One region of the Streptomyces sp. NPDC026672 genome, then DNA from elsewhere that is predicted to be linked to it. Evidence: riboswitches for the same ligand, from Rfam matches in the RefSeq annotation. Region 1 holds a riboswitch; each other region holds the start of a gene.
What was found. Region 1 has a riboswitch for cobalamin ahead of AB0F77_RS16595 (prenyltransferase/squalene oxidase repeat-containing protein). Riboswitches for the same ligand answer to the same signal wherever they lie in the genome.
Positions count from the first base shown of each region.

Region 1 (7,552 bases):
GGGGGTGGGGTCGGTCAGGGGCCGGGGCGGTGGCGGGGGTCTGTTTGGTGGTGGGTGTCGAGGGGTGGGGCCGGTCAGGGGGCGGGTCGGTCGCGGGGGTCCGTCCGGTGGTGGGTGTCGGGGGGTGGGGTCGGCCGGGGGCCGGGGCGTCGTCGTTCGGGGTGTCGGTCGTGCGGGCCGGGGTGGGGGTGCGGGTGGAGAGGCGGGTGCGGAGGGGGGCGGCCCGGCGGCGGGCGTTCCTGACGGTCAGGGGGAGGGGGTCCCAGCCGGCGAGGCGGCCCAGGGCGACCACCGGCGGGTGGACCGGGGACGTCGCCATCACCTCCGCCGGGTCGCCCAGGACGAGCGGCGCCCCGGGCGAGGCCAGCAGCGCGACCCGGTCGGCGTACTGGATCACCCGCTCCAGCCGGTGCTCGGCCATCAGCACCGTCGTACCGAGGTCGTGCACCAGCCGCTGGAGCACCGCCAGCACCTCCTCCGCCGCCGCGGGATCGAGCGCCGACGTGGGCTCGTCCAGCACCAGCACCTGAGGATGCGGCGTCAGCACCGAGCCGATCGCCACCCGCTGCCGCTGCCCGCCGGACAGCGTGGCGATCGGCCGCTCCCGCAGCTCCGCCAACCCCAGCAGATCCAGCGCCTCCTCCACCCGCCGCCGCATCACCGCCGGTGCGATCCCCAACGACTCCATGCCGTAGGCGAGTTCGTCCTCCACGGTGTCCGTCACGAAGTGCGCCGACGGGTCCTGCCCCACCGTGCCCACCACATCGGCCAGTTCCCGCGGCCGGTGCGTGCGCGTGTCCCGCCCCGCCACGGTCACCCGCCCGCGCAGCGTCCCGCCGGTGAAGTGCGGCACAAGGCCGCTCACCGCGCCGAGCACCGTCGACTTGCCCACCCCCGACGGACCGACGAGCAGCACGAGTTCACCCTCGGGCACCTCGAAGTCAACCCCGCGCACGGTTGGTGCGGCGGCGCCCTCGTAGGTCACGCTGACATCCTCGAAGCGGATCACGACGACTCCCGGGGGACGGTGAAGGCGGGCAACAGGGCGAGCAGGACGACCGCGGCGGGCCACAGCGGCAGCGTCGGCGCCGTCAGCGGTACGACCCCGGGGTGCAGCCCGGCGGGATCGCGCACCCCGGCGTACGCGAGCAGCGCGGCCACCGCCGCCCCCGACGCGGCCACGGTCCAGGCCCGCACGCCCCACGGGTCGGGCCGGTACCGGGTGCGGGGCGAGCGCCGGCCGCCGAGCCGGAGCCCCGCCAGCGCCGCGAGGACCCCGGCGAGCAGCACCGGCATCCCGTACGCGCCGCCCTCCGCGGTCAGCAGCCCGTACGTCCCCGCGCACACCCCGAGCAGCCCGCCCAGGGTGAGCGCGGTGGTCGTACGGCGCACCCGCGCGGGTACGGCGGCGGTGCGGCCGTACCCGCGCGCGTCCATCGCGGCCGCCAGCGCGACCGAGCGCTCCAGCGCGCCCTCCAGCACCGGCAGGCCGACCTGGAGCAGCCCCCGCAGCCCTCGATCGGGGCGGCCCCGCAACCGACGTGCGGCACGCAGCCGTCGGACGTCGGCGACGAGGTGGGGGGCGAAGGTGAGCGCCACCACCACGGCCACGCCCATCTCGTACAGCGCGCCCGGCAGCGACTTGAGCAGGCGGGCCGGGTCGGCGAGCGCGTTCGCCGCGCCGACGCAGACCAGCAGCGCGGCCAGGCGCAGGCCGTCGTAGAGCGCGTACACGACCGACTCGGCGGTCACCCGCCCGCCCAGCCGGATGCCCTGCGCCCAGTGGGGGAGCGGGACTTCGGGCAGCGTGACGAGCACATGCGTCCCGGGGACGCCGGAACCGAGGACGACCGCGAAGACCACCCGGACGACCAGCACGGCGAGGGCGAGGCGCACGAACGCGGCGTAGGAGCGGGACCGGGGGGAGGTGGGGGAGCGGTGCGTGGCGACGACGTACGCCGTCGCCGCCATCAGCAGGCCCAGCAGGAGGGGGTTGGTGGTCCGCATGGCGGCGGTACCCATGCCGAGTGCCCAGAGCCACCAGGCGCCGGGGTGGAGGTGGAGGGGGCGTAGGGGGAGGGGGCGTTGTGGTGCGGGGTGGTCAGGCATGTCGGCGGCGTCGGGTCTGCCAGAGGGCGGCTGCGGTCAGGAGGAGCACGGCGGCTGCGCCGGTGAGGAGGCCGACGGAGGGGCCGCCGGTGTTCTTGTGGGCGGCGGGGGCGGGGGTGTTGTCGCCGTTGCCCTGGCCCTGGTCCTTGTGGTCGGCGATCTGGTCGCCGCAGCCCTTGGCCGGATAACCGGTGATGGCGCAGAGGAGGGCGTTGGTGTCGTAGCGCAGGGGCGGGGCCACCGAGGCCAGCGCCTCCGCGGTCGTCGCGTCGGGCGCCACCCGCGCGCAGGCGGTACGGGGCGCGGGCGGCGTCTCCCCGGCCGGGGCGTCCGCCGCCGTACCGAAGTCGAGCACCAGCGCCACCCGCTTCGCCCCGCCCCGCGCCGGGGTCCCCGCGCAGATCGTCCCGAAGTCCGCGTCGCCGCGCGGGCGTTGGGCGTCGGCGGAGTCCGCGCTCACCGCGAACCTGAACCCCTGCACCTCGCCGTCGGCGGGCCGTGCGGTGGACGGACCCTCGGTGGCGTATGTCCAGCGTGCGCCGTCGCGCTGCCAGAAGGACCAGTAGCGGTAGCCGACGGCATGAGCCTGACCGACGGCGGCCACGAGGACGAACAGGGTGAGCAGCAGGAGGGTGGTGTGGTGGGCGGGGGTGTGGTGAGTGGGGCTGTGGCGGGCGGAGGTGTGATGAGTGGGGCTGTGGCGGGCGGGGCTGCGGCGCGTGGGGGTCACGGCTTGCGCCTCCCGCGGCCGCTGATCAGGAAGCCGATGCCGATGCCGGCGACGAGGAAGGTGCCGACGGTCCACCACACGTTGGTGCCCGAGCCGTCGGAGTCGTGGCCCGAGTCCTTGCCGGAGCTCTTGCCGGAGTCCTTGCTGGAGTCCTTGCCGGAGTTCGTGTCGGCGGCCTTGTTGTCGGCCTTCTCCCCGTCCTTCCCGGCCGTACCCTCCGCGGCGGCAGCGGCAGGCGCCGGTCCGGTCGCGTTCAGGGCGCGGACGAGGTCCGTACCGCCGAAGTCGCGCGGATCGCCCCCGGCGGCGTTGGCCGCGAAGATCAACTGGGCCCAGGCGGCGGGCCCGCTCTGCTCGGCCCAGGCCCCGGCGTTCTTCTCCAACCAGGCCAGCGGCTTCCCGGCCCGCCCGGCACCGCCCTGCGCGGCGAGCGCGACGACCGCGTCGGCGGTGTTGCCGTAGTCGGGCTGGGCGGGGGCGCCGGCGAGGGCGGAGGTGAGGTGGCCGTTGTCGGCCAGGGCCCGGGTGAGGTAGGCGGCACCGTTGGCGGCGGCGCGGTCGGGGGTGGGGGCGCCGGAGTCGGAGCACTGGGTGCTGGATCTGGTGCCGGACCCGGTGCTGGCCCCGGTGGTGGCGCCGGTGGTGGCGCCCCCCTTGCCCGCGTGGTTGATCGCGACCTTGCCTGTGATGTCCATGCCCTTGCCGAGGGCGGCCACGACGGCGGCGGCGGTCGCGTCCGCGTTGGCCGTGAGGGCGCCCTTCTTGTCGGGCTGGTAGGCGAACGCGCCCTGCTTCGCACAGGGCAGGGCGAGCTTGAGCAGGGCGTCGTAGGGGGACTTGCCGTTCTTGACGACGTCCTCCGGTTCGTCCCCGGAGGAGGCGAGCGCGCCGACGACGACGGACGTCGAGTTGGCGTCGCTGGGTCCGCCGGGCGCGTAGCCCCAGCCGCCGTCGGCGTTCTGCACGGACTTGAGCCAGGCCACGGCCCGGCCCGAGACGGCGTCCCGCCCGCCGACGGCCGTGAGCGCCTGGACGGCGGCGGCCGTGCTGTTGCTGTCGACCATGGTCCTGGCGTCGCAGGGCTTGGCGGCCGGGTCGGGCCGGAAGGCGGGGAAGGCGCCGTTCGCACACTGCTGTCCGGCCAGCCAGTCCACGGCCGCGGCGGCGGGCCGCTCACCGACGGAACGCTGCGCGAGCAGGGCGAGGGACTGCCGCCAGACACCGTCGTACTGCGGGTCGGCGCGACCGAAGAGCCCGGAGGGGAGGGCGGGGGTGGGGGACGGAGAAGGGGAGGCCGGGGCGGTGGCCGGGCCGGCGGCGAGGGCCGGGGCGGCGGCGAGGGCGGGGGCGGCCGAAGCGAGGACCCCGACGGTGGCCCCGACCGCGGTTGCGACCGAGATTGCGGCCGTGACGCCGACCGCGGTCAGGGCCGCTGAGCTGCGGTGGACGTTCATGGGTGGGCTGCCTCTCCCTGCGGGTGCGGGTGCGGGAGGCGGGCAGCACGGGACGACGGGACATCCCGGCGGCTCGGCTCCGTAGACCTCGACGGTGCGGCGCGCGGCGGGTGCCGGGCGCGTGGTGAGCCGGTCAACGTTCCGGTCGGGGCGATCCGGCTCACCGCCTCTCGGCGGCTCACGGCTGCGGGTCAGCGCCGGAATTGCACCGGCTTCCCCCCGTACGGGTGTGATGACGACCGACTCACTCTACAAGCCGAAAAAAGATCATGAATTTGGGGGGTTCTTTATCGCTATGTGCGTTTTATCCTGGAAGTGGCCTACGGGACGAGTGAGGGAGTTCGACCGGAGTAGCCGACTCGGGCGCGACGCCGTGGTTAGCTCGCGGCATCCGCTGGGGCCGACGTCGACGGTCGGGCTGAGAGGCCGAACGGCAGTGGTCGGGCCGAACGGCGACCCCTACCACCTGATCCGGACAATACCGGCGAAGGGAACCCGCCTCGTAGGTCCTTCGTGTGCCGGGCCCGGTCACGGAACAAGATTCAGTTCACCGTCGCCGACGAGCCCCTGGTGACCGAACCGTTCACCGACCGCCAGGAGCACTTGGTGATCACGCGACCCGATGCGCAGGCAGGACGCTTTCAGCACCCGCAGGAAGAGCCGGAAGCCGAGGTCGGCGTCGGCCTCCTCGACCACGCCGACCAGGGCGGGCACCAGCCCTGGGAGAGGGACGGTGTCCCAGGCGCCTTTGTCCGCCGCGGCGGTCAGCCGGGGTGCGAAGCGGTCGATGGCCTCCAGCACCGCCTCACGCAGAGCGGAGTCGGCAGGCGGCACGGGCGGGGGCGGACCGAACCCGAAATCCAGCAGACACCGCACGTCCCGGCCGAGCAGGGTGTGCCCCGGCGCGGGAATGTCGGCCACCGAGCGCTCGGCAACGAGGAAGAGGGCTTCCTTGCGACCGACGTCCACAAGACAGTCGAGTTCCGGCACCGTCAGGGTCAGATCCAAGTCATGGCACTGACTGGACATCCAGGAAAGCCCGAATTCAGCGGTCACGATTGTTCTCCAGTTCTTCGGTCGGACGGTGTACTTCATCGGACACACTTGACGTGCCCCGAGGATGCGCGCCTTCAAGGCATTCGTCTCCGATGACAAATGATCCGGCCGGTGTGGAGGAGACCGTGGCCACCTCCACACCGGCCGTAACTTGTTTCGGGCTGCGCTAGCCGTCGAAGACGGCGTCCAGGTCGCTGAGGGCGTACTCGCCATAGTCGAAGGCTGCTGCCAGCTCTACGAACGAGGTGTACTGCTCAGCTGTGATCGCGGCGCGGTGCGATACCTGACGGGCGTTCGGCAGGGCATGCACCAGGAGTCGGAAAGCGAGGTCGGGCGTGCAGGAGCCGACCGTCTTTTCCAGGGTGTCCGCCATTTTCGGGGCCAGGTGGTGACGTACTTCCCGTAGGAGTGCCGTGACTTGGCCGGCGAGTTCGGGTCCGTCGTACTGGTCCGCCGGCGGTAAGTGGCGCGGTGGAGTCCGGCGTGACAGCCAGGCGTCGCAGAGGTCGACCACCTGCCGCATCCAGGCCGAGGCGTCCTCGGCCCCGGCGACCTGGTAGAAGGTCGGACCGCTGTCCGCGCACGATTTCCAGACGGCCGCGTTCTCGTCGGCATCGAGCCCGTCCGCGAGTTGCTGTGCGTCACGGCGTACGAGGAGCACCTCCTCGGGGTCGAGTTCTTCTACGAAGTGGTACGTCACGATGGCGGCAGGCGTCGACCCTGTGTGGTGCGCGTCCTGGTGGAAGAAGCTCATCAGCCACGGGAGGCCAAACATGAACTCACTGAATCGTGCCGTCATCTCTGGCTTTTCCTCCCTTGAAGAAGAAGGGATTTTCGGCTTCGCGGTGACGTGTCTATGACGAGGATGGGGCGAGACTCAGTTCGCCCTCGTCGACGAGGTCCCGGTAGCCGAAGCGTTCGCCGAGTGCCAGGAGTGCATGGTGATCAGGCGGGCTGATGGGCAGGAAGGATGCCTTCAGCACCCGCAGGAAGAGCCGGAAGCCGAGGTCGGCGTCGGCCTTCTCGACGACACCTGTCAGGGCAGGCACCATGCCGGGCAGGGGGAAGATGTCATTCTCCGTTGTGGCTGTCAGTTGGGGTGCCACGCGATTGATCGCCTCTACGACCGCCTCGCTTAGACCGGGGTCGGTGGTCGGTGCGGGTGGGGGTGGAGTGAACCCGGGGTCCGCCCGCTGTTCGGCGTTGAGCCACGCTGTTTCGACCCCGGCCAGCCAGTCCCTCATGCTCTCTTTTTCCCACTTGGGATCGAAGTGCGTTCTGGCCCCGCCGACCCAAACGGTGCGCAGCACGGAGTCATTGAGAGGGGAGTCCAGCAGACGTCGTACGTCCTGGCCAAGCAGGGTGTGGCCCGGGGCGGGTATGTCCGTCACCGAACGCTCGGCGACGAGGAAGAGGGCCTCCTTGCGACCGACATCCACGAGGCAGTCCAACTCCGGCACGGTCAGGGTCTGTTCCATCCAGTCGCACTGCCTGGACATCCAGGAGAGCCCGAACTCAGCGGTCACGATCACCTTTCCGGGCAGGCGGTGGGAACGGTGACGAAGCTGGTGCCTGCCGCGGTGATGCTCTCACCGGCACGGGCACGCCAGCCAGCGGTTTTCCGGCCCCGAACACTCTGTACAGCCATCGCTCAACATTCAGTAGAGGGCGAAGGTTCATGGAAGTCTTTTACGAAGACCGCAGTGCCGTAGGTGTGCCCGTCTGCCTTCTCGGCATGGAAACCCGCCGAGGTGAGGATTCCCAGGAGGGCGTCCCGCATGCAGGTCTGGACCGTTTCGTAATGACGAATTAGATAAGGCAGGTTTGAAGGGGCGACTCCGTCCGCCAGAAGGTTCACGGCGGCGGTTGTCAGTTCGGCCTCCGTGTTCCATTCCACCAGCACACCGCCGACGGCGAGAGGATCCACGTGAACCTCCGCCCCGGGCCTGCCCTCGGACCCGTCTCCGAGGTCACCCCGGTGAACAGGAATCCCGGCTCGGGCCAGTGCGCGGCAAGCCTCTTCAGCCACTGCGGTCCGCTGGGCGATGATATCCGGCGGGGCCTTCAGCGGCAGATTGGAGCCGTTCTCGGTCATGCATCCTTCACCTCTCCACCGGATTCCGTAATGAACGTGGGCCTCAGTGCCGGTGGTAGGTCGGCCATCGTTCACGCCGACGGGGTGAGATTCAGTTCGCCTTCGTCG
Region 1 is NZ_JBEZXS010000012.1:112,591-120,142, forward strand. Features, by position in the region: gene AB0F77_RS16580 (ATP-binding cassette domain-containing protein) at 1-1,009, opposite strand, end outside; gene AB0F77_RS16585 (energy-coupling factor transporter transmembrane component T) at 1,006-2,109, opposite strand; gene AB0F77_RS16590 (SCO2322 family protein) at 2,102-2,737, opposite strand; gene AB0F77_RS16595 (prenyltransferase/squalene oxidase repeat-containing protein) at 2,836-4,293, opposite strand; cobalamin riboswitch at 4,422-4,553, opposite strand; gene AB0F77_RS16600 (hypothetical protein) at 4,822-5,349, opposite strand; gene AB0F77_RS16605 (hypothetical protein) at 5,516-6,124, opposite strand; gene AB0F77_RS16610 (hypothetical protein) at 6,204-6,875, opposite strand; gene AB0F77_RS16615 (hypothetical protein) at 7,001-7,444, opposite strand; gene AB0F77_RS16620 (hypothetical protein) at 7,516-7,552, opposite strand, start outside.

Region 2 (7,552 bases), on a different contig from region 1:
ACGTCGTCGGCGGCGATCGCGGAGATGCCCTGGAGGATGGCGAGGATGCCGTGCACCAGCATCAGGACGCCCGCGAAGACGAGTCCGCCCGTGACCCAGCCGCTGTTCACCGGGTGCGTCGAATGCGCCTGCTGTGCCATGCCGTACCTCCACGTGTGGTGTGACCTCCCCCTGTCGTCCTGTTGCCTACGACTTGCCTACGACGATCGGGCCGGCGCGCCCCGCCCACCACGGGGGTTACTCCGAACGGGTGATCGAGGTGCGGGCGCGGGGGCGGGGCCCTTGACTGGACCGGAAGGGGGCCGCGCGTCCACGGAGGTGAGGGAATGACGACGACCAGGACGGCAACGGCGACGGGACTCGTGCTCACGGCGGCCGTGTCCCTGGCGGCGCTGACGGCGTGCTCGGACACGAACGGTGAGCCTCCGTCGTCCGCCGCGAGCAAGGCGTCGTCGGCGGCGGCCTCGCTGGCGTCGGAGGCGTCGGGCGCGTTCGCGTCGGCGACGGCGGAGGCCGGGCGGCGGCTCGCCGAGGTGAAGGACGGCGTCGACGCGCGGGACGAGGTACGGCTGTCCGCGCCGTCCGCCGCCCCGGACGGCCGCACCACGGTCGGGGTGACCGCCCGCAACACGGCCGGCTCCGCCAAGTCCTTCGCGGTGCAGGTCACTTACAAGGACCAGCATGGCAAGCCGGTCGACGCGGTGGTGGTCACCCTCAAGGACGTCCCCGCGGGCGCCACTTCGACGGCGACGGCCCGCAGCACCCACACCCTCCCGGCCCGTACGACGACCACGGTGACGACAGCGCTGCGTTACTGACCGCGTCGCTCCGTTTTTTTACCAACGCCAAAGACGAGGGGCGGGGGGCCGGTTCGTACGAGTCGGCAACTGGCGTTGGTCGCAGGAGGCGTGGTGCGGGTTTCTCGGAATGCCATGAGTGCGCTCTTTGTGGGCGGGGCGCTCGTGTTGACGCTCTCGGCGCTCGTCTACCCGAGCATGCTGGGTGTGAGCACGGTGTCGAGTTCGCCGAGTCGGGTCATCGCCCAGACGCAGTGGGGGCCGTTGACCGAGGGGGACCGGGACTTCGTGGTGAAGGTGCGGGCCGCCGGGCTGTGGGAGTACCCCGTCGGGCAACTGGCCCTGAAGAAGGGCACCAGCAAGGCCGTGATCACCGCCGGCCAGCACCTGATCTCCGGTCACGCCGGTCTCGACGCGAGCTGCCGCAAGATCGCGCCCGAGCTGAACATCACCATCCCGAACCAGCCCAGCCCCCAGCAGCAGGGCTTCGTGAACACGCTGACCGCGGACAGCGGCAAGAAGTTCGACACCGACTTCGCCAACATCCTGCGCGTGACGCACGGCCAGATCTTCAACACGGTCGCGAAGATCCGCTCGACCACCAAGAACACGCTGGTGCGGGCGCTCGCCGACCAGGCCAACGTCACCGTGCTCGACCACATCACGGTCATGGAGAAGACGGGGCTGGTCGACTTCGACCAGGTGCTGTTCCAGGAGACCACTCCGCCGAAGCTCCCCGCCTCGGACATGACCCCGCCCCCGCCGCCCCCGGGCCAGCCCCAGGTGGTCCTCACCCCACCCGCCCCCGGCTCCTCGGCCGCCCCCAGCCCCACCCCCACGATCGGCTGACCACCCCACGAACCGACTACGGGCCGCCCCGCCCACCCCGGGACCCCGGTCACACCCCGTGGCCGAGCGAGCGACCCCGGACCGACCACGGACCGCTCCAGGCCGCCCCCGGGCCCGGTCGCACCCCGTGGCCGCCCCCATGGCCGCCCGAACGCCCCGCACACCCGGCTGCACGCGCCGCCGATCACACCCCCACAGCCGACCGAACGCCCCGCGCAGTCGGCTACGCACGCCGCCCCAGCCCCGCTCTTCAGCCGACCGAGCGACCCACCCCCCGGACCACACGCGTCCCGGTCACACCCCACGGCCGCCCGAACGCCCCGCACACCCGGCTGCACGCGCCGCCCCAAGCCCCCCAGCCCCCCCCCGCCCCCGTCGGCCCGACAGGCCCCCGGGCCCCTACACCCCTCCCCCCAGCCACACCGTCGTGTCCGGTGGCAGTGTCCCCCGCTCGTCCAGGTCTCCGCTGGTCAGCAGGACCTCGCCCGGGGGGAGCGGTACCGGGTCGGGTGACAGGTTGGTCGTGCAGCGCCAGGCGTCCGAGCGGGTGAACGTCAGGACGCCGGGTGGTCCGCCGGGCGTCCAGGTCAGTGCCTCCCCGGCCGGCACCAGCTTGCGCCGCAGCCGCAGTGCCGCCCGGTAGAGCTCCAGGGTCGACCCGGCCACCCCCGCCTGCGCCTCGACCGCGTACGCCGCGAACGACGCCGGCTGCGGCAGCCACCCCGGCCCGGACCCGAAGCCGTACGACGGCCCGCTCCGCGTCCACGGCAGCGGCACCCGGCAGCCGTCGCGCCCCTTGCGCCGGTGGTCGGTCTGCTCCCAGACCGGGTCCTGGAGCACGCTCACGGGCAGGTCCGCGACCTCGGGCAGCCCCAGTTCCTCGCCCTGGTAGACGTACGCCGCCCCCGGCAGCGCGAGCATCAGCAGCGTCGCCGCCCGAGCCCGCCGCAGCCCGGCCGCCGCGTCCACGGCCGGAGCCCCGCCCCCGGACAGCAGCCAGGCGTTCTCGTCGGTGCCGGGCGGCAGCGCGAGCCGCGACGCGTGCCGCACGACGTCGTGGTTGGACAGCACCCAGGTCGCCGAGGCGCCCGCCGCCCGCGCCGTCGCCAGCGACTCGGTGATCACGCCCCGCAGCTCGTCCGCGTCCCAACCCGACTGGAGGTACTCGAAGTTGAACGCCTGCCCCAGTTCGTCCGGGCGGGCGTACAGCGCGCGTCTCGCCGCCGGCACCCACGCCTCCGCGACCGCCGTGCGCGGCGGGGTGTACGCGTCGAGGATCTTCCGCCAGTCCCGGTAGATCTCGTGGACCTCGTCGCGGTCCCAGTACGGGTGGCTGCCGGGCGGCACCCGCAGCAGCGACTCCTCTCCCGTCGCCCCGATGTCCCCCACGTCCCGCAGCGGTTCGGTGAGGTCCTTGGCGAGGGCGTGGGCGACGTCGACGCGGAAGCCGTCCACGCCCCGGTCGCACCAGAAGCGCAGCGTGGTGCGGAAGTCGGCGCGGACCTCCTCGTCGTCCCAGTTGAGGTCGGGCTGTTCGGGCGCGAACAGGTGCAGGTACCAGTCGCCGTCGGGCAGCCGCTGCCAGGCGCTGCCGCCGAACACCGACTCCCAGTCGGTGGGCGGGAGTTCACCCCCGGGTCCGCGCCCGGACCGGAAGACGTAGCGGTCGCGGGCCGGGGAGCCGGGCGGCGCGCACAGCGCCTCCTCGAACCAGGGGTGCAGATGCGAGGTGTGGTTGGGGACGATGTCGACGACGACCTTCAGCCCGAGCCGGTGCGCCTCGGCGACCAGCGCGTCGAAGTCGTCCAGGGTGCCGAGCCGCGGGTCGACGCCGCGGTAGTCGGCCACGTCGTAGCCGCCGTCGGCCAGTTCCGACGGGTAGAACGGGCTCAGCCACAGCGCGTCGACGCCCAGCGCGGCGAGGTGCCCCAGCCGCTCGGTGACGCCCTTGAGGTCGCCGAGTCCGTCACCGTCGGCGTCGGCGAAACTGCGCGGATACACCTGGTAGATGACGGCCTGCCGCCACCAGTCGGGGTTCCTGGAGGAGAGGTCGGTCACGCGGGCTCCCTTCGGGGGTGGACAGGGTGAACTCTGTCCACATTGCCGGGATCACGAACCTTCCTCCCGACCGGAGCGGATCATTCCCTGTGTGATGAAGTTGTGACGAACCAGGAAGTGCCCTTGTGTCACGGCAGGTTGACAGCCTTCGCCGGAGCGAACCACCATGAGGGCACGCCGGGGCGCGTGTGACCAATGCGCCCGGTGTCTCTTCTGCTTCGTTACGCCTTCATGGCTTCCGGGACCACGGACCCTCGCGCGTCCGTCCTCCCGGGTTCTGAGATGGGGATTCAGATGTCCATAGCGAGACGTGCCTCCGCGAGCCGCCTGCTGGGGACGGGCGCCGCGACGCTCGCCCTGTGCGCCGCCACCGTCGCCGCCGCGTCCGGCGCCTGGGCCCACGGCGGGTCCCACGGGGGGTCCCACGGAGCGGCCGGCGGCCACGGCTGGAAGTCCGGCGGCTCCTACAAGCCCGGCACCGGCGCCGGGACCGAGACCGGGACCGACCGCTGCGAGTTCTCCCTCGACGGCACCCGCTTCTTCGATTCCGTCCGGGTCGACGACCAGGCCCTCAAGCCCACCGCGGACGGCAAGGTGCACGTCAGCGTGCGCGCCGCCGGTGACGCCGCCTCCTGCACCGCCTCCCTCGCCTCGTACCGCGCCCACGGCGCCACCTTCGCCACCTCCGGCGAGCAGGTCTTCGTCGACTTCGACACGGCGACCGTGAAGCCGGGCGCGACCGACACCCTCGACATCGCCGTGCCGGACGCGGGCTGCTTCGCGCAGATCGACCTGTACCGCGGTGCCGTGAAGTTCGACGGCCGACTGGACACCAAGGACGGCTTCGAGCACGGTCAGCTGCCCAAGGGCCCGGACCGCCCGGTCATCAAGGACAAGCTGATCGCGGCCTGGAACGGCGGCACGAAGGAGTGCACGAGCACCGAGTCGCAGCCGCCGGCCAGCCCGAGCACGCCCGCCACGCCGACCGAGTCCGCCCCGGAGTCCGGCACGCCGTCGACCCCGGCCGAGGAGACGACCCCGCCGGCCGGCGAGTCGACCCCGCCCGCCTCCGGCACGCCGACGGCCGACACCCCGGCGCCGAGCGCGTCCGGCTCGTCGACCGCCCCGGCGCCCGCGCCGAACGGCGGTGGCGGCGACCTGGCGGAGACCGGTGCCAACAGCAACACGGGCCTGATCGCCGGGGGCGCCGCGGTGCTCCTCGTCGGCGGCGGCGCCCTGGTGTTCCTCACCAAGCGCAAGCGCGCGTCCCAGCAGGGCTGATCCCGCGCGGGCGGGCGGCCGGACCCCACGAGGGGGCACCGGCCGCCCGCCCCGTTCGTTCCGCTCCGCACCCTCTGTGATCTTCCCTACCCGTCCCCCGTCGGGCTGGGCGGGAACGGCCCGTGCCGCCTACGGTGGACGGGCCGTGGTGCTCGGGAAGTCGATGGAAGGTCGACGCGGCCCTCGCCACTGTGATCGGGGAGTTCCCGTCCCGTCCGGCAGCAGCCGGGCCACTGGTCCAACGACCGGGAAGGCAGGGACGGCGAAGGCACCACCCCGTAAGCCAGGAGACCGGCCACGGCAGCTCACGAAGTGATCCACGAGGTGCTGGAGCGTGAACCCGATGACCGACGCTGCCGTTTTCCGCTGGCGACGCGAGGACACCGTGCGGGCCGCGGGGCTGCTGGCGGTGATAGCCGCCCTGCACGTCGCCGCCTTCGGGGTCCTCTTCCTCCTGGTCGCCCCCGGGCACTACGAGATCGGCTCCCGGGCGTTCGGGGTCGGCCTCGGCGTCACCGCCTACACGCTGGGCATGCGGCACGCGTTCGACGCCGACCACATCGCCGCGATCGACAACACCACCCGCAAGCTGATGGCCGACGGCAAGCGGCCGGTGTCGGTGGGGTTCTGGTTCGCGCTGGGGCACTCCAGCGTGGTGGTCGTGATGGCCGCGCTGGTGGCGGGCGGCGCGCGGCTCGCGGGCACGCTGATGAACGACGGCTCGCGCACCCACCGGACGCTGGGTCTGGTCGGCACGACCGTCTCCGGGTCGTTCCTCTATCTGATCGCCGCGCTCAACCTGGTGGCCCTGGCGGGCATCCTGCGGGTCTTCCGGGCGATGCGGGCCGGCACCTACGACGAGCGGGCCCTCGAACGGCACCTGGACTCGCGGGGGTTCATGAACCGGGTGCTCGGCCGGCTGACCCGGTCGATCAGCCGGCCCGGTCAGATGTACCCGCTGGGCTTCCTGTTCGGGCTCGGCTTCGACACGGCGACCGAGGTCACGCTGATGGTGATGGCCGGGTCGGGCGCGGCGGCCGGCCTGCCCTGGTACGCGGTGCTGTGCCTGCCGCTGCTGTTCGCCGCCGGGATGAGCCTGTTCGACACGCTGGACGGCACGTTCATGAACTTCGCCTACCAGTGGGCGTTCTCCCACCCGGTGCGCAAGGTGTTCTACAACCTCACGATCACCGGGCTGTCCATCGCGGTGGCGTTCTTCATCGGCACGATCGAGCTGGTCGGCGTGGTGCACGACAAGCTCGGTCTGCGCGACGGGATCACCGACCGGATCGCCGGCCTCGACCTCGACAACGTCGGGTACGTCGTCGTCGCCCTGTTCGTCCTCGTGTGGGCGGCGGCGCTGACGTACTGGAAGGTGGCGAAGGTGGAGCAGCGCTGGGCGGTACCGGCGGGGGAGTAGCGCCCGCCGCCGGTTTCTAGGGAGCCACCGTGTCCAGGTAGAGCCGGACGTAGCGGTCCACGTCGACGTCCAGGGCGACGTCCACGAGGGGCTGTGCGCGGACGCCGTCGTGGATCTCGGACTCGCCGGGGCGCGGGCGGCGGTCCACGACGGTCTGGCCGCGGGTCGGGCCGGGGGCCAGGGACACCTCGACGGGCAGCGGCAGGGTGGTGAGGCCCGCCGGGTCGGCGACCGCGCACACGGCGCCCGCGTCGCCGAGGCCGCCCGCCGGGTCGGCGCCGTCGTCGTAGGGGGAGGCGGGGCGGTGGGCCAGCAGGTCGCCGGCGAGGCGGGCGCCGGGCTCCTCGCTCGCCCGCAGCCGCCGCACCCGGGCGCCCGGCACGACGACCCGGGTGAACACGTCGAGGCCGTACATCGTGATCGGCACGCCCGCGGTGAGCAGGACCGCGGCGGCCTCGGGGTCGTGCCAGACGTTGAACTCGGCGACGGGGGTGGCGTTGCCGCCGGCCACCGCGCCGCCCATGAACACGATCCGCTCGATGTTGCGGGTGACCTCGGGGTGGGTGCGCAGCAGCAGGGCGATGTTGGTGAGCGGGGCGGTCGGGACGAGGGTGACCGGGCGCGGGGAGGCGAGGATCTCGCGGCGCAGCAGGCTCACCGCGTCCAGGTCGACCGGGGTGCGGGTGGGCGCGGGCAGGCCGAGGTCGCCCATGCCGTCCGCGCCGTGCACGTGCCGGGCCGACCGGACGGGCTCGATCAGCGGCCGTTCGGCGCCCCGGGCGACGGGCACGTCCCCGGCGCCGGCCGTCTCCAGCACGGTCAGGGTGTTGCGGACCACGCCGTCCACGTCGGTGTTCCCGGCGACACAGGTGACCGCGCGCAGGTCGATCCCCGGGTGCCGTACGGCGAACAGCAGGGCGAGGGCGTCGTCGACACCGGTGTCGCAGTCGATGATCACGGGAATCCGCGCACTCCTGCCGTCGCTCACTCCGGTGCTCCTTCCACTCCACGGACACGGAACGGGACCGCCCGGCCCCGGAACCCCGACCCTATGCGCCGGTGGGGCGGTTCCCGCTCACCCGTACGGCCCGTCGCGATGGTCGGCGGGGTGCGGTCGTGGTGGCGTGGGAGCTGTCCGGTCGTCGTG
Region 2 is NZ_JBEZXS010000038.1:909-8,460, reverse strand. Features, by position in the region: gene AB0F77_RS32985 (hypothetical protein) at 1-140, opposite strand, end outside; gene AB0F77_RS32980 (hypothetical protein) at 327-818, shown strand; gene AB0F77_RS32975 (DUF4142 domain-containing protein) at 948-1,646, shown strand; gene AB0F77_RS32970 (glycoside hydrolase family 13 protein) at 2,046-3,704, opposite strand; gene AB0F77_RS32965 (LAETG motif-containing sortase-dependent surface protein) at 3,999-4,985, shown strand; cobalamin riboswitch at 5,115-5,300, shown strand; gene AB0F77_RS32960 (HoxN/HupN/NixA family nickel/cobalt transporter) at 5,329-6,405, shown strand; gene AB0F77_RS32955 (nucleoside hydrolase) at 6,422-7,393, opposite strand.
Region 2: linked by a shared signal. The riboswitch ahead of AB0F77_RS32960 (HoxN/HupN/NixA family nickel/cobalt transporter) and the one ahead of AB0F77_RS16595 (prenyltransferase/squalene oxidase repeat-containing protein) in region 1 are both predicted to bind cobalamin.

Region 3 (7,552 bases), on a different contig from region 1:
GACCGGTCTGGGAGTCGCTGGAGGGCCTGCTCGGGAAGGAGGGCGTGGCCACCGCCAACGGGCCGCTGCACCGGCGGCAGCGGCGCACCATCCAGCCCGCGTTCAAGCTGGACGCCATCCCCGCCTACGGGCCGATCATGGAGGAGGAGGCACACGCGCTCACCGAGCGCTGGACGCCCGGCGAGACCATCGACTGCACCTCCGAGTCGTTCCGTGTCGCCGTGCGCATCGCCGCCCGCTGCCTGCTGCGCGGCCAGTACATGGACGAGCGGGCCGAGCGGCTGTGCGTCGCGCTCGCCACGGTCTTCCGGGGCATGTACCGGCGCATGGTGGTCCCCCTCGGACCGCTGTACAAACTGCCCCTTCCGGCCAACCGCGAATTCAACCGGGCACTGGCCGATCTGCATCTCCTCGTCGACGAGATCGTCACCGAACGCCGGGCGTCCGGCCAAAGGCCCGATGATTTGCTGACGGCATTGCTGGAGGCGGAGGACGACAATGGCGAGCCCATCGGGGAACAGGAGATCCACGACCAGGTCGTCGCGATACTCACCCCGGGCAGCGAAACAGTGGCTTCCACCATCATGTGGTTGCTTCAGGCACTCTCCGAACATCCGGATCACGCCGAGAGGGTGCGCGCGGAGGTCGAATCCGTGACCGGTGGCCGACCCGTCGCATTCGAGCACGTCCGCGGGCTCACACACACGAACAATGTCATCGTCGAGGCCATGCGGCTGCGTCCGGCCGTATGGATATTGACGCGGCGCGCGGTGACCGACACCGAGCTGGGCGGCTATCGCATTCCGGCCGGGGCGGACATCGTCTACAGCCCCTACGCGATCCAGCGCGACGCCCGCTCGTACGAGGAGAACCTGGAGTTCGACCCCGACCGCTGGCTGCCGGAACGGGCCAAGGACGTGCCCAGGTTCGCCATGAGCCCGTTCAGCGTCGGCAACCGCAAGTGCCCGAGCGACCACTTCTCGATGGCGCAGCTCAGCCTGATCACGGCCGCGCTCTCCGCGAAGTACCGCTTCGAGCAGGTCGCCGGGTCGAAGGACGAACCCCGGGTGGGCATCACGCTCCGTCCGAACCGGCTGATGGTGAAGCCCCTGCCCTGGTGAGCGGGCAGTGAGGGGTGCGCGGTGACACCGGCGCGCGTTCAGGCGGCCTCCGGGCCCCGGAATGTGCGCCGGTACGCGTTCGGGGTCGTCCCGAGCGCCCGGACGAACTGGTGGCGCAGCGCGGCCGCGGTGCCGAACCCGGTGCGGTCCGCGATCGTGTCCATCGTCTCGTCGCTGCCCTCCAGCAGGTCCTGGGCCAGCAGCACGCGTTGGCGCAGGATCCAGCGGTAGGGCGTGGTGCCGGTCTCCTGCTGGAAGCGGCGCGCGAAGGTGCGCGGCGCCATGTGGGCACGGGCGGCGAGCTGCTCGACGGTGACCTCGCGGTCGAGGTGCCGCTGCATCCACTCCAGGACCTCGCCGACGGTGTCGCACGCCTCCTTGGGCAGCGGCCGCTCGATGTACTGGGCCTGTCCGCCGTCCCGGTGCGGGGGCACCACCATCCGCCGGGCGATCTTGTTGGCGACCTCGGGGCCCTGTTCCCTGCGCACGATGTGCAGACAGGCGTCGATGCCGGCGGCGGTGCCCGCCGAGGTGATCACCGGGTCCTCGTCGACGTAGAGCACGTCGGGCTCGACGACCGCCCGCGGACAACGCACGGCCAGCTCCCGCGCGTGCCGCCAGTGCACGCTGCACCGCCGTCCGTCGAGCAGCCCGGCGGCGCCGAGCACAAACACCCCCGAGCAGACGCTGAGCACCCGGGCCCCGCGGTCCACCGCCCGGACCAGGGCGTCCAGCAGCTCGGGCGGATAGTCCCGGACGACGTACTCGGCACCGGCCGGGACGGCGATCAGGTCCGCCTCCTCCAGCCGTTCGAGGCCGTACGGCGTGGCGACGGTCAGCCCGCCGACATGGGTGGAGAGCGTGGGGCCCTCCGCCGAGACCACGGCGAAGTCGTACACCGGCAGCCCCTCGTCGCTGCGGTCGATGCCGAACACCTCGCAGATCACGCCGAGTTCAAAGGGATGCACACCGTCGAGCAGCACGGCGGCCACGTTCTTCAGCATGCTCCCAGTGTGCCTCGGAGCTGGCAGCAATTCGAGGGTATACGGCAGTCCTGCCACTCACGGTAAGGAGTGTTCCGCAGGACAGTGGTGTCCATGAACACGAATCAGATCGAAGGTCTCGTCGGAATGGCCGCCGTCCTCGCGATCCTCGTCCTGCTGGCCCTCCCCTCGCTGCTCGGGGTGGTGCGCGACCGGCGCATCGACCGGCAGATCGAGGAGGCCCGGCGGGAGCGGGAGCACGAGGGGGCGGCCACGGATCAGAAGTCCTCGTCCAGGTCGACGGTGCCCTCCACCGCCACCTGGTACGCCGAGGGACGCCGCTCGAAGAAGTTGGTCAACTCCTGAACCCCCTGGAGCTCCATGAAGGAGAAGGGGTTCTCCGAGCCGTACACCGGGGCGAAGCCGAGCCGCGTGAGGCGCTGGTCGGCGACGCACTCCAGGTACTGGCGCATCGAGTCGGTGTTCATGCCCGGGAGGCCGTCGCCGCACAGGTCGCGCGCGAACTGCAGCTCGGCCTCGACGGCCTCCTTCAGCATCTCGGTGACCTGTCGGCCCAGCTCGTCGTCGAAGAGGTCCGGCTCCTCCTTGCGGACGGTGTCGACCACCTCGAAGGCGAAGGACATGTGCATGGTCTCGTCGCGGAACACCCAGTTGGTGCCGGTGGCCAGACCGTGCAGCAGGCCCCGGCTGCGGAACCAGTAGACGTAGGCGAAGGCGCCGTAGAAGAACAGGCCCTCGATGCACGCGGCGAAGCAGATCAGGTTGAGCAGGAAGCGGCGCCGGTCGGCCCGGGACTCCAGCCGGTCCAGCTTCTCCACCGAGTCCATCCACCGGAAGCAGAACCCGGCCTTCTCCCGGATGGACGGGATGTTCTCCACGGCGGCGAACGCGGCGGCGCGGTCCTCCGGGTCGGGGAGGTAGGTGTCCAGGAGCGTCAGGTAGAACTGGACGTGGACGGCCTCCTCGAACAGCTGACGGCTCAGGTAGAGCCGCGCCTCGGGGGAGTTGATGTGCTTGTAGAGGGTGAGCACCAGGTTGTTCGCCACGATCGAGTCGCCCGTCGCGAAGAACGCGACCAGCCGGCCGATCAGATGCTGTTCGGCGGGCGTGAGCCTGGCCAGGTCGGCGACGTCCGAGTGGAGGTCGACCTCCTCGACGGTCCAGGTGTTCTTGATGGCGTCCCGGTAGCGCTCGTAGAAGTCCGGGTAGCGCATGGGGCGCAGCGTCAGCTCGAAGCCGGGGTCGAGCAGACGGGTGTCGCGGGTGGTCACTGGCATGCCTCGCAGGACTCGGGGTTTTCGAGGGAGCAGGCGACCGCGTCGGGGTCGGCGATCTGCTGCACGGGGATCGGGGCCTGGGCGCGCGCGGCGCGGGCGATGCGGGTCGCCGGGCGCGAGCGCAGGTAGTACGTCGTCTTCAGACCGGACTTCCAGGCGTACGCGTACATCGAGGAGAGCTTGCCGATGGTCGGCGTCTCCATGAAGAGGTTCAGCGACTGCGACTGGTCCAGGTACGGGGTGCGGGCCGCCGCCATGTCGATCAGGCCGCGCTGCGGGATCTCCCACGCCGTGCGGTACAGGGCGCGCACGTCCGCCGGGATCCAGGTGAAGTCCCGCACCGAGCCGTTGGACTCGCGCAGCGCCTCGCGGGTGCGGGCGTCCCAGACGCCCAGCTCCTTGAGGTCCCGCACCAGGTACGAGTTGACCTGGAGGAACTCGCCGGACAGCGTCTCGCGCTTGAACAGGTTGGAGACCTGGGGCTCGATGCACTCGTACACGCCCGCGATGGACGCGATGGTGGCGGTCGGGGCGATCGCGAGCAGCAGGGAGTTGCGCAGGCCCGTCACGGCGATCCGCTCGCGCAGGGCCGCCCAGCGCTCGGGCCAGGCGGGTTCGACGCCGTAGTGGTCGGGGTGCAGGACGCCCCGGGCCGTGCGGGTCTTCTCCCAGGCCGGGAGCGCGCCGCTCCGCTCGGCGAGGTCGGCGGACGCCTCGTACGCGGCGAGCATGATCCGCTCGGCGATCCGCGTGGACAGATCCCTGGCACCGGGCGAGTCGAAGGGCAGCCGCAGCTTGAAGAAGACGTCCTGGAGGCCCATCGCCCCGAGGCCGACCGGCCGCCACTTGGCGTTGGAGCGGCCCGCCTGCTCGGTCGGGTAGAAGTTGATGTCCACGACCCGGTCGAGGAAGGTGACGGCGGTGCGGACCGTGTCGTCCAGGCGCTCCCAGTCGATGTCCCCGTCCACGACGAACGCGCCCAGGTTCACCGAGCCGAGGTTGCAGACCGCCGTCTCCCCGTCGTCCGTGACCTCCAGGATCTCCGTGCAGAGGTTGGAGGAGTGGACGACGTGGCCCGGCGTCGCCGTCTGGTTGGCGGTGCGGTTGGCGGCGTCCTTGAAGGTCATCCAGCCGTTGCCGGTCTGGGCGAGGGTGCGCATCATGCGGCCGTACAGCTCGCGGGCCGGCAGGGTCTTCTTCGCGAGCCCGCGGGCCTCGGCGGACCGGTACGCGGTGTCGAACTCCTCGCCCCACAGATCGACCAGTTCGGGCACGTCCGACGGGGAGAACAGCGACCACTGCCCGTCGGTGTCGACCCGGCGCATGAACTCGTCCGGGATCCAGTGCGCGAGGTTGAGGTTGTGCGTGCGGCGGGCGTCCTCGCCGGTGTTGTCGCGCAGCTCCAGGAACTCCTCGATGTCGGAGTGCCAGGTCTCCAGGTAGACGGCGGCGGCCCCCTTGCGCCGACCGCCCTGGTTCACGGCGGCCACCGAGGCGTCCAGGGTCTTCAGGAACGGGACGATGCCGTTGGAGTGCCCGTTGGTGCCGCGGATCAGGGAACCGCGCGAGCGGACGCGGGAGTAGGCGATGCCGATGCCGCCCGCGTGCTTCGAGAGGCGGGCCACCTGGTGGTAGCGGTCGTAGAGGGAGTCCAGCTCGTCCTTCGGGGAGTCGAGGAGGTAGCAGGACGACATCTGGGGGTGCCGGGTGCCGGAGTTGAACAGGGTGGGGGAGGAGGGCAGGTAGTCGAGGCGGCTCATCAGGCCGTAGAGCGCGGCCACCTCGTCGACGGCCCGGCCGGTGTCGTCCTCGGCGAGGCCGGCGGCGACGCGCAGCATGAAGTGCTGGGGCGTCTCGACGACCTTGCGGGTGTGGGGGTGGCGCAGCAGGTAGCGGCTGTACAGGGTGCGCAGGCCGAAGTAGCCGAAGCGGTCGTCGCCGTCCCGGTCGATCAGCGCGTCCAGGCGCTCGGCGTGCAGCCGGACGAACGCGGCGGTGCGGTCGGCGATCAGCCCCTCGCGGTGGCCCGCGGCGACCGACCCGGTGAACGAGGTGACACCCTGCGAGGCGGCCTCGGCGCGGATGCCGATGGCCAGCAGGCGGGCGGCGAGCCGGGAGTAGGCGGGGTCCTCGGAGATGAGGCCGGCGGCCGCCTCCGTGGCCAGCTCCCGCAGCTCCGCCCCGTCCGCGTGGGCCGACCGGCCGCGCAGCGCGGCGGCGGCGACCCGGCCGGGGTCGGCGTCGGGGAGGTCGGCGGTCAGCTCGGTCAGGGTCCGCAGCAGGGCGCTGCCGGGGCCGTCGGCCTCCGGGGCCGGGGCGGTCACTCCGGTGGCTGAGACCGGGTCTGCTGGCGCGATGGTCACGTGGGGCTCTCCCTCGCTCGGCACGGGGCCTCACGGGGGCAGGGGGACGCACACGAGCGCACACGGCGTCGCATCCGCCGGCCCATTCCACGAGGCCCGGACGTCAGGGCACCCGGACCGGACGGCCGGGCGCGCTGTCGGCAGGTCCTCGGACTGAACAGGCGTGCGGAAACACGCAAGTACACCGTTGCGGGACAGTTCCGGATTCGCACCGGATTCCCCTGCGGCGACAGCGAGCAAGAGCATACATCTTGTGCTGCCCCGCGCAGCCACCCCTAGATGTTGTGTCGTCCCGGTCTCAGAGCGTCAACTCATAGGTGAGCAGAGTGAGGTCGTCGAGCTCCGGCAGGGGGTTCCAGTCGCGCTCGGGCGTACGCACGAAACCCAGGCGCGCGTAGACACGGTGGGCGGCGCGCATGGACCGCTGAGTGGACAGCACGACCCGCCCGCACCCTCCGACGCCCCGCGCCCGTTCGACACACGCGCGTACGAGCGCCTCCCCGACGCCCCGGCCGCGGGCGGCGTGGTCGACCGCGAGCATCCGTATCTCGGCCTCGCCGGGACGGGCGATGTCGGCCATGGGGCCGCCGGCCGCCACGAAGGTGACTCCGCCCAGCACGTGTCCGTCGGCCACGGCCACCAGGACGTCCGCGGACGCCGCGCGCCCGGCCACGTTCCGCAGCTCGTCGAGGTACGCGTCGCTCTCGCCGAAGTCGAGGAGGCCGTCGTGGAGATAGGCGCGGGCGGTGATCTCGCCCAGGGGTGCGTAGTCGCCGGGGACGGCGGTGCGGATCGAGAAGTCCATGGCACCGAGTGTGCGGGCGGACAGGACGACGGGCCGCCGATTTTGTCGCTCTCGGCGGCCCGTCGTGGGGTGCTCGTGCCCTCTACCGGGTGTCAGTGGGAGGTGCCCGCAGTGGCCGGCGGGAGTTCCACCGCGACGCCCGCGTCGCCCGCGTCGGCCGTGTAGTCCTCCGGCTTCGTCTCGTCGATGCCCTCGGGGGCCTTGGCCGCGCGCAGGACGAAGGTCAGGACCACCGAGACGACGACGTTCAGGACGAACGCGGTGAGACCGATGTAGCCGATCTCGCCGATGCCGGGGATCTCCTTCGAGGAGCCGCCGAAGTGCTTCTGCGTCGGCGAGGCCACCCCGTACGCGGCGACCGTGCCGTACACCATGCCGACCGCCCAGCCCGCGAGCAGCGCCCAGCGGTGGAACCACCGGGTGAACAGGCCGCCGACCAGGGCCGGGAACGTCTGCAGGATCCAGATGCCGCCCAGCAGCTGGAAGTTGATCGCGACCGTCTTGTCCATGGTCAGGACGAAGACCAGCGCGCCCACCTTCACCAGCAGGGAGACCAGCTTGGAGACCCTGGTCTCCTGCGCGGGCGTGGCGTCCGGCTTGATGAAGTCCTTGTAGATGTTGCGGGTGAACAGGTTCGCCGCCGCGATCGACATGATCGCCGCCGGCACCAGCGCACCGATGCCGATGGCCGCGAACGCCACACCCGCGAACCAGTCCGGGAACATGTTCTCGAACAGCTGCGGGATGGCCAGCTGCCCGTTCTGCACCTTGACGCCCGCCGCGATCGCCATGAAGCCCAGCAGGCCGAGGAGGCCCAGCATCAGGGAGTACAGCGGCAGGATCGTGGTGTTGCGGCGGATCACCTCACGGCTGCGCGAGGACAGCGTGGCGGTGATCGAGTGCGGGTACATGAACAGCGCGAGCGCCGAGCCGAGCGCCAGCGTGGCGTACGTCCACTGGCCGCCCGGGGGCGTGACGACCG
Region 3 is NZ_JBEZXS010000001.1:7,184-14,735, reverse strand. Features, by position in the region: gene AB0F77_RS00065 (cytochrome P450) at 1-1,121, shown strand, start outside; gene AB0F77_RS00060 (helix-turn-helix domain-containing protein) at 1,160-2,125, opposite strand; gene AB0F77_RS00055 (hypothetical protein) at 2,219-2,470, shown strand; gene AB0F77_RS00050 (ribonucleotide-diphosphate reductase subunit beta) at 2,383-3,402, opposite strand; gene AB0F77_RS00045 (ribonucleoside-diphosphate reductase subunit alpha) at 3,393-5,765, opposite strand; cobalamin riboswitch at 5,887-6,021, opposite strand; gene AB0F77_RS00040 (GNAT family N-acetyltransferase) at 6,064-6,570, opposite strand; gene mctP (monocarboxylate uptake permease MctP) at 6,663-7,552, opposite strand, start outside.
Region 3: linked by a shared signal. The riboswitch ahead of AB0F77_RS00045 (ribonucleoside-diphosphate reductase subunit alpha) and the one ahead of AB0F77_RS16595 (prenyltransferase/squalene oxidase repeat-containing protein) in region 1 are both predicted to bind cobalamin.

Region 4 (7,552 bases), on a different contig from region 1:
GCGCCACGGCGGCACGGGGCTCTTCAGCGACAACCTCGACCCGTGGACCGGCGAATCGGTCGGCCGTGTCGCACGGGCCGACGCGGCCGACGTCGAAGAGGCACTGGCGTCGGCGAAGGCGTCGCAGCGGGATTGGGCGGACACCAGCCCGGCGCAGCGCACACAGCTCTTCCGCGACGCCACCCATGTCCTGGACGCCCGCAGGACCGAGATCGTCGAGTGGCTGATCAGGGAGGCCGGAGCGACCCGGGGCAAGGCCGAGCGCGAGTGGACCCAGACCCGGCAGGCCTTCGAGGAGGCCGGATCCATCGCGCACCATGTCGAGGGGAAGATCCTCCCGTCGAACCGTCCGGGCAAGGAGAACCGCGTCTACCGCGTACCGGTGGGCGTCGTCGGTGTGATCAGCCCCTGGAACCTCCCCTTCTACCTGACGGGCCGCGCGATGGCACCCGCGATCGCGCTCGGCAACACGGTCGTGGTCAAGCCCTCGGAGGACACCCCCGTCACCGGCGGTCTGCTGCACGCAAAGATCCTCGAGGAGGCGGGGCTCCCGAAGGGCGTCCTCCATGTGATCACCCACGCGCGCGAGGACGCCGCGGCCCTCGGCGACACGCTCACGGCCAGCGACGTCCCCCGCGTGATCTCGTTCACCGGCTCCACGGCCGTGGGCCGCCACATCACCCGGACTGCGGGCATCAAGCGGCTCGCCCTGGAACTCGGCGGGAACGCCCCGGTCGTCGTCCTCGGCGACGCGGACCTGGAGCAGGCCGTCGACGGCGCCGCCTACAGCGCCTACGCGAACCAGGGACAGATCTGCACCAGCGGGAACCGGCTCATCGTCGAGGCGCCGATCTACGACGCCTTCATCGAGAGGTTCGTGGAGCGCGTCAAGGACCTGCCCTACGGCGACCCTTCGGACCCGAAGACATTCGTCGGACCGGTGATCAACCGCCGTCAACTGGAGGGCATCCGGGCCAAGATCTCGCGGGCCCGGGAGAGCGGGGCCACGGTCCTCCTCGGAGGTGACCCGGTCGGTCCGGCCGGCCTGGTGCTGCCCCCGACCGTCGTCCTCGGCGACTCCGCCACGCCCACGGCCCGGGAGGAGGTCTTCGGTCCGGTCATCACCATCCTGCGGGCCGAGGACGAGTCCGACGCGCTGCGCCTGGCCAACGACACGGAATACGGCTTGTCCAGCGCCGTCTTCACCCGGGACCTCGACCGCGGCGTCCGCTTCGCCCAGCGCGTCGAAGCCGGTATGTCGCACGTCAACGACGCCTCCGCGTACGACGAGCCGCACATGCCCTTCGGCGGGGAGAAGAACTCCGGTGTCGGCCGGTCCGGTGGCGAGTGGATCGTGGACGAGTACACCACCCCGCACTGGATCAGCATTCAGCACACCCCAGCTCCACGGCTACCGTAGCGGCGCCGAACGGCCTGGACGGTTTCGTCTGGACCGGCTGCCCACCCCGGACAGGGGTGCTTGTGGTGGTGAAGCAGGCCCTCGGCCTCGCAGAGCAGTGGCGAAACGTCACGAAACGAATCGCCCGGGGAACCGCGCACCTCCGCCGCGCCCGATCGCGCAGGTCATGCCCGCCGGCGCAGGCTGACACCGGAGCCGGGAATTGCGAGAATGCACCGGTGACCGCCAACCAGACAAAGCGCCGCCGTGACGCCGAGGGAAGCCGGGAGCGGCTCCTGAAGGCCGCGGCCGAACTCTTCGCGGACCGGGGATACGACCAGACGACCGCCCGGGAGATCGGTGAGCGCGCCGAGGTCGACCCCACGATGATCGCGCGCTACTTCGGCGGCAAGGCGCAGTTGTACATCGCCGTCCTCCACGCCGAGCGCGGTGTCGATCCGGCGTCCGACTTCCTCGACCCCGCGCACCTCACCTATCTCGCGGAGAAGGCGACACACCAAGGACCCGGGCCCATCTATCAGGTCGCCGTGGGCCCCTTCGGCGACGCGGCCGCCGATCGCGCGGCCCGCGAGGAACTGCACCACCGGATCGTCGATCCGGTGCGCCGACGGCTCGACGCCCAGGGCGTACAGCACGCCCAACTGCGTGCGGAGCTACTGACGGCCGCGCTGATCGGGGTGTTCCTCGCCCGCGGCACCGACACCCTGCCCGCGCTGAAGGCGGCGCCCCTGCACGAACTCCTGCCCCTGCTCAACACCCTTGTGGGCGCGCAGGACCAGTGACTCCGGCCCGCCGACCTCGCGGGCACGTCACCGTGGACCCCTGCGGTGCACCACCGTTCCTTCGTGTGCCGGAGTGCAGGTGTCGGTATCGATCCCCCCGGAGGCGAGGCGACGGTCGGGGACCTCCTCGCCCGCCGCTGTCGAGACCGGGGCCTGCGGCGTCCGAGCGCTGTCCGTGTCCTGGACGCTCACGATGTCGGTGCCCTGTCGCCCCCGTACATTCCGCGTCGTCCACCCCTTGTTGCCCACCTCACCATCCGGATGCTGGACGTGACACACCGCGTCCGTGAACGGGCCCGTAGGGTGACTGGTGCAGCTGGTTCGCCCCGTCCGCCAGGCGGGATGCGTCGTAAGAGGGAACCCGGTGGAAATCCGGGACTGCCCCGCAGCGGTGAGCGGGAACGACCGCCGTCATACGCACTGGGCCCGACGTACCGGGTCCGGGAAGCGACGGCCAGTAGGAGTCCTCCGTCAGGAGGACGCGCCCGCAAGTCCGAAGACCTGCCCGTTGCCCGCGTACGACCGACTCGTGCGCGGACATCCCGGTGACTTCGTGGGCGGGTCGGCGTACATACCCGGCGGACGACCGCGCTGTGACGCGCGAGGTCGGTTTCCGCCCGGTCCGTCACCCCTTCGCGCTCGCGTCCCGTCACCCGGGATCTCAGGGATTCATCTCGCGAAGGAGATCTCCGTGACCACGAGGACCGCACCCGCGGCAGCACGGGCCACCGTGTACGGCTACCCCCGGCAGGGCCCGGACAGGGAACTGAAGAAGGCCGTCGAGGGCTACTGGAAGGGCCTCGTCACCGCCGAAGCCCTCAAGACCGTGGCCGCCGAACTGCGCAGGACCAACTGGCAGGAGCTGGCCGCGGCCGGCATCCACGAAGTGCCCACCGGTGACTTCTCGTACTACGACCACGTCCTGGACACCACCGTCATGGTCGGCGCGATCCCCGCACGCCACCGTCCCGCCGTCGCAGCGAACGCCCTGGACGGCTACTTCGCCATGGCCCGCGGCACCCGGGACGTGGCCCCGCTGGAGATGACGAAGTGGTTCGACACGAACTACCACTATCTCGTACCCGAGTTGGGCCCTGACACCGTGTTCACGGCCGACCCCACCAAGCAGGTCGCGGAACTGAAGGAAGCCCTCGCCCTCGGGCTCAGCGCCCGTCCGGTGCTTGTCGGGCCGGTCACCTACCTCCTGCTCGCCAAGCCCGCCCCGGGCTCACCGGCGGACTTCGACCCGCTCACCCTCCTCGACCGGCTACTGCCGGTGTACGCCGAAGTCCTCGCCGATCTACGCGCGGCCGGCGCCGAGTGGGTGCAACTCGACGAACCCTCCCTCGTCCAGGACCGCTCCCCGGCCGAACTGAACGCCGCCGCGCACGCCTACCATGACCTCGGCGCTCTCACGGACCGGCCCAAGCTCCTGGTCGCCTCGTACTTCGGCCGGCTCGGCGACGCGCTGCCGCTGCTGGCCAAGGCTCCCGTCGACGGGCTCGCGCTGGACTTCACCGAGTCCGCCGCCGCCAACCTCGACGCGCTCGCGGCCGTCGGCGGTCTGCCCGGCAAGCGGCTCGTCGCCGGCGTCGTCAACGGCCGCAACATCTGGGCCAACGACCTGACCAAGTCCCTGGCCACCCTCGGCACTCTGCTCGGACTGGCCGACCGGGTCGACGTCGCCGCCTCCTGCTCCCTGCTCCACGTGCCGCTGGACTCCGCCCGGGAGCGGGACATCGAGCCGCAGATCCTGCGGTGGCTCGCCTTCGCGAAGCAGAAGACCGCCGAGATCGTCACGCTCACCAAGGGCCTCGCCCAGGGCACCGACGCGATCATCGGCGAACTCGCCGCCAACCGCGCCGACCTGGCCTCCCGCACGACCTCGCCGATCACACGAGACCCGGCCGTCCGGGCCCGCGCCTCCGCCGTCACCGAGACCGACACCCGCCGCTCCCAGCCCTACTCCGAACGCACGGCGGCCCAGCGGGCCCACCTCGGCCTGCCCGTGCTGCCGACCACCACCATCGGCTCCTTCCCCCAGATCGGCGCGCTGCGCACCGCCCGCGCCGATCTGCGAGCGGGCCGGATCGACACGGACGGCTACGAGGAGCGCGTCAGGGCCGAGATCAGGGAGGTGATCTCCTTCCAGGAGAAGGCCGGTCTGGACGTCCTCGTGCACGGCGAGGCCGAACGCAATGACATGGTCCAGTACTTCGCCGAGCAGCTCACCGGCTACCTCGCCACCCAGCACGGCTGGGTGCAGTCCTACGGCACCCGCCACGTCCGCCCGCCGATCCTGGCCGGCGACATCTCCCGCCCCCAGCCGATGACGGTGCGCTGGACGACGTACGCCCAGTCACTCACCGAGAAGCCGGTCAAGGGCATGCTCACCGGACCGGTCACCATGCTCGCCTGGTCCTTCGTCCGCGACGACCAGCCCCTCGGCGACACCGCCCGCCAAGTCGCCCTCGCCCTGCGCGACGAGGTGAACGACCTGGAAGCGGCCGGGACTTCGGTCATCCAGGTCGACGAGCCCGCCCTGCGCGAGACCCTGCCGCTGCGTGCGGCCGACCGCGCCGCGTATCTCGCCTGGGCGACGGAGGCGTTCCGGCTCACCACCGGCGGGGTCCGGCCGGACACCCAGATCCACACCCACATGTGCTACGCCGAGTTCGGTGACATCGTCCAGGCCATCGACGACCTCGACGCCGACGTCATCAGCCTGGAAGCCGCCCGCTCCCACATGCAGGTCGCCCGCGAACTCGCCGCCCACGGCTACCCGCGCGAAGCCGGACCCGGTGTGTACGACATCCACTCACCCCGTGTCCCGAGCGTCGCGGAGGCCGCTGCACTGCTCCGCACCGCGCTGAAGGCGATTCCCGCCGAACGCCTGTGGGTGAACCCCGACTGCGGGCTGAAGACCCGCGACTGGCCCGAGACCCGCCGGTCCCTGGACAACCTGGTCACCGCCGCCCGCACGGTCCGCGAGGAACTCTCCTCGTCCTGACCGCAGGCCCCACCGGCCGGGGGAGGCCGCGCCTGCCGCCCCTCCCCCGGCATCGGCATCGGCATCGGCATCGGCATCGGCATCGGCATCGGCATCGGCGAACGTATCAGCCACGGCCCTGCCTTGCCCGGCACGGCGTGACGCCCACCGTGCGCTGGGCGGTGCGGGAGCGGCCTGGGGTCGGGCTTCAGGCCGTGTCGGTGTGCCGGAGGGTTTCCACGCACAGGTGCGGGGTGACGAAGGGCTGGAGGCTCACCGCGGTGAGCGGGGCCCGAAGCGTCTCGACCGTGCCCTGCGGGGACGTTTCCGCACAGTGGAAAGTGAAGGAAATGTACCTCCATTCCACAGCACGGAAGATCTGCGTCGACAACTGTGCGCCTTGGGCCCGAAGCTGAGGATCGTCGAGCAAGCGATTCAGAGGTGTTGAGCCATGACGACACAGGCACCGTCCCCGGTCGCCCATCACACGGACCTCCGCCAGGCGTTCTCACTGTTCCCTTCTGGAGTGACCGCCGTGTGTGCGCTTGTCGACGGTGAGCCCGTCGGTCTCGCCGCGAGCTCTTTCACGTCCGTCTCGCTGGAACCTCCGTTGGTGAGTGTCGCGTTCGGCAGCAGGTCGCGCACGTGGGCCCGGCTGCGCCGGGCGACACACATCGGCATCAGTGTGCTGGCGGAGCAGCATGCGGAGTTCTGCCGCGTCCTGGCCGGCCCTGAGCAGGGGCGGTTCACTGACGTGGACTGGACGGCCGCCCCTGGGGGAGCCGTGCACATAGCTGACAGCGCGCTCATGCTGACCTGCACGATCGCAGACGTCACCACGGCAGGGGACCACGACGTCGCCTTCTTCACCGTGCACGACGTCCTCGGACAGGCGCCCGTGGAACCGCTGCTGTTCCACCGGAGCGAGTTCCGCCGCGTCGTCGGCCGACCTACTGCCAGGATCTGACATGACTCAGACGCTCGCCGCAGTACTGCGCTCGGGTGACCAGCCGTACCGGATCGAGGAAGTCTCCCTCGCGGATCCGCGCCCCGAGGAAGTGCTGGTGCGTATCGTAGCCACAGGGATGTGTCATACGGATCTGCTCGGCAGGGCGCAGGAACCTGGTTTCCTGCCGGCGGTGCTCGGTCATGAGGGCGCGGGCGTCGTCGAACGGGTGGGATCGGCCGTGACAACCGTGCGACCCGGCGACCATGTGGTGCTCACCTTTGACTCCTGCGGCATCTGCGAGTCTTGTCGGCGTGCTGCACCCGCGTACTGCGCAGAGTTCAGGCAGAGGAATCTGTCCGGGCAGCGTGTGGACGGCAGTGGTGTCGCGCGGGACAAGAGCGGCGCGCGCCTCACGAGCCGGTGGTTCGCTCAATCGTCCTTCAGCCAGTATGCGATCGCCACCGAACGCAACGCCGTTGTGATCGACCGCGACGTACCGCTCGACTTGGTGGGGCCACTGGGCTGCGGGGTGCAGACCGGTGCGGGAATCGTCCTGAACGAGTTCGGCCTCGAAGCCGGCCAGACCATCCTGGTGTTCGGAGCGGGAGCGGTCGGGCTTTCCGCGGTCCTGGCCGCCAAGCTGGCTGGGGCGAGGCACATCGCGGTGATCGATCGTTCACCGCAGCGACGACGGCTCGCGCTGGAGCTCGGTGCCACCGTCGCCGAAGCGGACCTGCCTGCCGATACGGCGAGCCGCCTCCTGGGCGGAGCGGGAACCTTTGACTTCAGCGTGGATACGACCGGGGTGGCGGCACTGATGGAAGCCGCCGTCGGCCTCACTGGCCCGGGCGGAACCATCGCGCTGGTCGCGGGCGGCGCTGACCGTTTGGCTCTGCGACCGGTGCAACTCAGTGGCCGCAGACTGACCTATGTGATCGAGGGATCCTCTCAGCCGCACAGTTTCATACCCAGCATGATCGACTGGTGGCGGCAGGGCAGATTCCCCTTCGACCGCATGATTCGGCACTACCGCCTGGAGGACATCAACGAGGCGGAAGCTGATGCCCTGTCAGGGGAAGCAGCCAAACCAGTTTTGGTGATGCAGGGCTGAGGCCCGCCAACGACAGTGACGTCTGGCTGTCGAAAGACCACGTCGTCTCTTTCGCGCCTACCCCTCGCTGAGAGACGGCCTCCGGCCCAGGTGCCGATGACGAGCTGGATACCGGCTTGCCATCGGCACCTGGCGCATGCAGGCCGTTATAAGGGACGAGACCAAGGGAACGCCTGCGAGGCGCCGGCGCCGACGCCGACTACAGTCCGGTCCCGCCTGGGGGCCATACATCGTCGACGGCACCCTGGTGCCGACCCATTAGCTTACTATTTGTAAGCTACTTACGGCTTGGTGGATTACT
Region 4 is NZ_JBEZXS010000007.1:301,000-308,551, reverse strand. Features, by position in the region: gene AB0F77_RS11355 (aldehyde dehydrogenase family protein) at 1-1,420, shown strand, start outside; gene AB0F77_RS11350 (TetR family transcriptional regulator) at 1,639-2,202, shown strand; cobalamin riboswitch at 2,503-2,726, shown strand; gene metE (5-methyltetrahydropteroyltriglutamate--homocysteine S-methyltransferase) at 2,894-5,212, shown strand; gene AB0F77_RS11340 (flavin reductase family protein) at 5,643-6,158, shown strand; gene AB0F77_RS11335 (NAD(P)-dependent alcohol dehydrogenase) at 6,160-7,251, shown strand.
Region 4: linked by a shared signal. The riboswitch ahead of metE (5-methyltetrahydropteroyltriglutamate--homocysteine S-methyltransferase) and the one ahead of AB0F77_RS16595 (prenyltransferase/squalene oxidase repeat-containing protein) in region 1 are both predicted to bind cobalamin.